Regions from separate parts of the Shewanella violacea DSS12 genome, predicted to be linked through region 2. Evidence: predicted binding sites of a transcription regulator. Region 2 holds the regulator's gene; the other holds the start of a gene.
The links. The regulator MetJ, encoded in region 2, represses methionine synthesis genes. The targets are predictions, from matches to a motif close to TAGACGTCTAGACGTCTA.

Region 1 (2,208 bases), 1.9 Mb from region 2:
ACTTATCGACATAGAATTCGAGTTTTTTCGCACGGATCCGCTCAGGATTACTCAGACCTTCGCCCACAGAGTGTGCACCATTGAATAAACGATTTAGGTTTTCTTCGATGAAGCGAGTGCCATTGATGATTGCCGGCGGATTGCCAAATAGGAATAAGACCCTGTGCTTGGTGATTATCTTTTGCTGGAGCAGGTCTTTTATCAAGTCATTGCAGAGCTCGATGGGGGCAGTTTCGTTACCATGTACCGCACAAGAGAGGACAATATCTTTCCCCTCACCTTGTTTAGGCTCAAATACGATAACCCCGGTATCCCACACTTCTACTTGTGTGTGTTCGCCTAAAGAAAATGTACCGCTTTCATCTATGTGATGTGGGTTGTCTAACGTAAATTTTAAAAAGTCTTGTGACTCTATTAGCGCCTGTAGCACAAAATTCCCCTTAATTGTTCTTACAAGTAAATCGCAATTGGAAACGGCGTGATTTCATGGAAGAAGCTTTAATTTTATTTCGAAAAATCTATTGCTTAGAATAATAACACTTAACCCATACCTCAGCTATTTATCGAGGCATCAAATAATATCTTTACCAAAATGTTTTTTATCTTGTTGCAAAAGATAGCGATAAAGCACAAGATGTAGACGTCTAGCCATCCAGACGTTCATTTCGAATGAACTCAGTCTACAGGTCTGAATGTATTGCTGGTATCTAATGGCTCTGCAAACGTAAACAGGGTTAATCTACATCGACTTAATTAGAGGTATTGTATGGCAGTAGCGACATTTGGAGCTGGGTGTTTTTGGGGCGTTGAGTTCTTCTTTAATCAGTTGGCAGGCGTTAAGCAGACGACTTGTGGCTATATGGGTGGCGATAACGCGGCTAACAGCTACACCCAAGTTAAAAGTGGCAAAACCGGTCACGCCGAAGTCGTTCAGGTGGAATACGATGACGCTTTAGTCTCTTTTCAGGACTTACTCCAGGTGTTTTGGCAAAACCACAACCCAACCACACTCAACAGACAAGGGGCAGACATAGGCTCTCAATATCGCAGCGCCATTTTTTTCCACGACAATCTGCAAAAAACACTAGCAGAGCAGTCTAAACAAGCTCTGGCCCTTAGTGGCAAGTGGGGAAAAAAACAGATAGTGACAGAAATAGCCCCTGTACTCGAATTTAATCGCGCCGAAGAGTATCACCAGCACTATCTGGAGAAGAATAATCTCCCTAGCTGTCATATCTCTTTCTAATAGGAGTCTCCAGAAACTCGAGCTTAAAGCTTAGGTTCTGGTGACTCGTCTATTAAACCCATATTTTACGCTAAGAGAGTATCGATCATGGCTTGTGCCTCATCGATGACCTGTTGCAGATGAGCTGGGCTAATAAAGCTTTCGCCATAGATCTTAAATAAGGCTTCGGTACCCGATGGACGAGCCGCGAACCAGGCATTCTCGGTGATGACCTTGATGCCACCTATGTCTGCCTGATTTCCGGGGGCCTTGGTCAGCACAGCCAATATCGACTCACCGGCCAGAACCTCAGTGCCTAAGGTCTGGGTATTAACCTCACTCTTCAACACCTGAGCAAACTTGACCTTCTTGTCTGCTTGCACCGGACTGTCGACTCTCTTATAAAACCCCTCTCCGTGTAGCGTCACAAGTTCTTGATATCGTTGGGCCGGTGTCAGCCCTGTTACCGCTAGAATTTCAGCCGCCAATAGTGCGAGAATAAAGCCATCTTTATCGGTACACCAGGTAGTGCCATCGCGTCTCAAGAATGCAGCACCGGCACTCTCCTCTCCCCCGAAGGCAAAACTTGCATCGGCGAGACCATCGACGAACCATTTAAATCCAACAGGCACCTCACACAGCGTCTTACCATGCTGGGCGCAGACTTTATCTATCATGGCACTAGAGACTAAGGTTTTACCTATGATTAAGCTATCAGACCAATCGGGTCTGTGGGTCACCAGATAATCGATAGCCACGGCTAAGAAGTGATTCGGGTTCATCAAACCTGAACCGGGACAAACGATGCCGTGCCTGTCATAGTCTGGGTCATTGCCGACACAGAGATCGAAATTATCTTGCTGCTTTAACAAGCCAGCCATGGCATAGGGTGAAGAACAATCCATGCGGATCTTGCCGTCTTTATCCAGCGGCATGAAACTGAAACTGGGATCGATACGGGTATTAACCAGACTTATGTCTAA
Region 2 (2,208 bases):
AGAGAAGAGCTAAAGCTTGTCCCTGTGACGAAGTCACGCCCTCGCGCAGTGACGTCCTCCTAGTCGCTTCTCAGCCTTCTCGGAGGAGCAAAGCTCCGTCCTCGCTTTTAGGCCTTCTCGCAGCAGCTTTGCTGCGTTCTCCGAGGGGTAAGCTCCGTACTCACAGTGACGGAGTCACGCTCTCGTATCTCTCTTTTCTATAATTCCATTAACGACTTTACGGCTAACAAAACTGAACTGATTGAACATAAGATGAGGGTTGCGGTGCGAGTCTTATCTTTATCTACTCGTCCTATCAGTCTTCCCGCCACTAGATAACCTAAGATCACCGATGGCATAAGCAACAGAGATAGCCATATATGTCTGACATTGATAAAGCCAGTGACGGCTAAAATAGCCAAGGCAATTAATGAACTGAAGACAAAGAAGGCTGATAGCGCGGCGCGAAACTGACGGGCATCTTGTCCTGAAAGCAGAATTGCTAATGGCGGGCCGCCGATAGCGGCAATATTGCCAAATATGCCAGATATCACGCCGGCGCCAAATAGACTCTTGCGGTTAACGGCTAAGTTGAACTTGAGTAAACTTAAAATGACTGCCGCGGCAACTATGCCTGATATGGCCAAGCCAAGAATTGCTTGTGGTGCATATATTAATAGTGCTACACCAATAAAGCCCCCTGGTATTCGCCCAAGTAGTGCATATTGCAGCCCATTAAACTTCAGGGCGCCTCGCTCTCTTATTAGTGTCAATAAGGAGATAGAGAAGCCCATGACGATAACCGGGACAGGTACCAACTCAGGATCGACAATATAGAGTAAAGGGGATGCGACAACGGCTAAGCCAAAACCTATTAGGCTCTGGGTTAAGGCGCCACAGAAGATAATTAACGAGGCTAGAGCCAGAGTTGTTGGATCTATCATTGAAAGCACGGCTTTTCTCTAAATTGTATTGTGAATGGCGAAATAGTTAGCACTATTTATCTGATGTATTAGTCTGACTCGATTGTTTCGGCAGGGGTGATACTAGTGTAGAAGAGAGCAGGGAGCGCAATGCGATCCCTGAAACTGACTGTTCAAGATTTTAGTGAGTCTGCTTACTCCACATCTTCCCAGGCGATACCCATCTGATCCATCAAGCGCTTCACTTCGGACGGGATAGTATCGGGCTTATCTTTAGACAAGTCATCATCGTTAGGCAGAGGCTGACCTGTGTATGCATGCAAGAATGCTTCGCACAGCAACTCACTATTGGTGGCATGACGCAGGTTATTCACTTGGCGACGGGTGCGCTCATCGGTAAGAACCTTAAGTACCTTCAAGGGAATAGAAACAGTAATTTTCTTTACTTGTTCATTCTTCTTGCCGTGTTCAGCATATGGGCTGATATAATCGCCATTCCACTCAGTCATTGACTCACCTGTATATTCAAAATTCGGGGCAGATTTTAACCCTTTAAATTGTACAGTCAAATTATTGCCTCTTATTTATGACAATTGCAAATAGATTTCCATATGTTTGGACGTCTAAACGGCTATATTCGGTTGACGCTAGGCTTTCCCTTAGGTACATTTAGACGTCCAGACATCTCTTAACCATTTTTTGTAGGGGAAAGGTGTTCAGTAAATAGTTTAGGAGTAGTAGATGACCGAACGTAAGTTAGCCACAATTGCAGTGCGTCAAGGGATTGAATCCGATACCCAACATGGTGCTGTGGTGCCCCCTATCTATTTATCGACTAATTATTGCTTCGATGGCCATAAGAATCCTAGAGACTTCGATTATAGCCGTTCGGGTAATCCGACTCGATCTATTCTTGGGGATGCCATTGCTAGCCTGGAAAAAGGCGCAACTGGCATAGTGACTTGTACAGGTATGGCTGCGATTACATTAGTGACTAGCCTGTTGGGTCCCGATGACCTGCTTGTGGTTCCCCATGACTGTTATGGCGGTAGCTATCGTCTGTTTACTAACTTGGCTAAGAAGGGAGCGTTTAAGTTAGCTGTTGTCGATCAGACCGACAGCGCTGCACTCGAAGTTGCTATTGCTCGCAAGCCTAAGATGGTCTGGCTGGAAACACCGTCTAATCCACTACTGCGTGTCGTCGATATCGAAGCTATTTCCAAGGCAAGTAACTTAGTAGATGCCTTAGTGGTGGTCGATAATACGTTCCTGTCGCCAATTCTACAGCAACCTTTGCTTCTCGGCG

Region 1: msrA (peptide-methionine (S)-S-oxide reductase MsrA) is a predicted target of MetJ. The motif match lies at 638-655, and genes of this name have one in related genera.

What each region holds. Positions count from the first base shown of each region.
Region 1 is NC_014012.1:2,344,077-2,346,284, reverse strand. It holds gene astE (succinylglutamate desuccinylase) at 1-430, opposite strand, end outside; gene msrA (peptide-methionine (S)-S-oxide reductase MsrA) at 767-1,246, shown strand; gene pgm (phosphoglucomutase (alpha-D-glucose-1,6-bisphosphate-dependent)) at 1,312-2,208, opposite strand, start outside.
Region 2 is NC_014012.1:4,242,943-4,245,150, reverse strand. It holds gene SVI_RS17635 (sulfite exporter TauE/SafE family protein) at 198-932, opposite strand; gene metJ (met regulon transcriptional regulator MetJ) at 1,097-1,411, opposite strand; gene metB (cystathionine gamma-synthase) at 1,644-2,208, shown strand, end outside.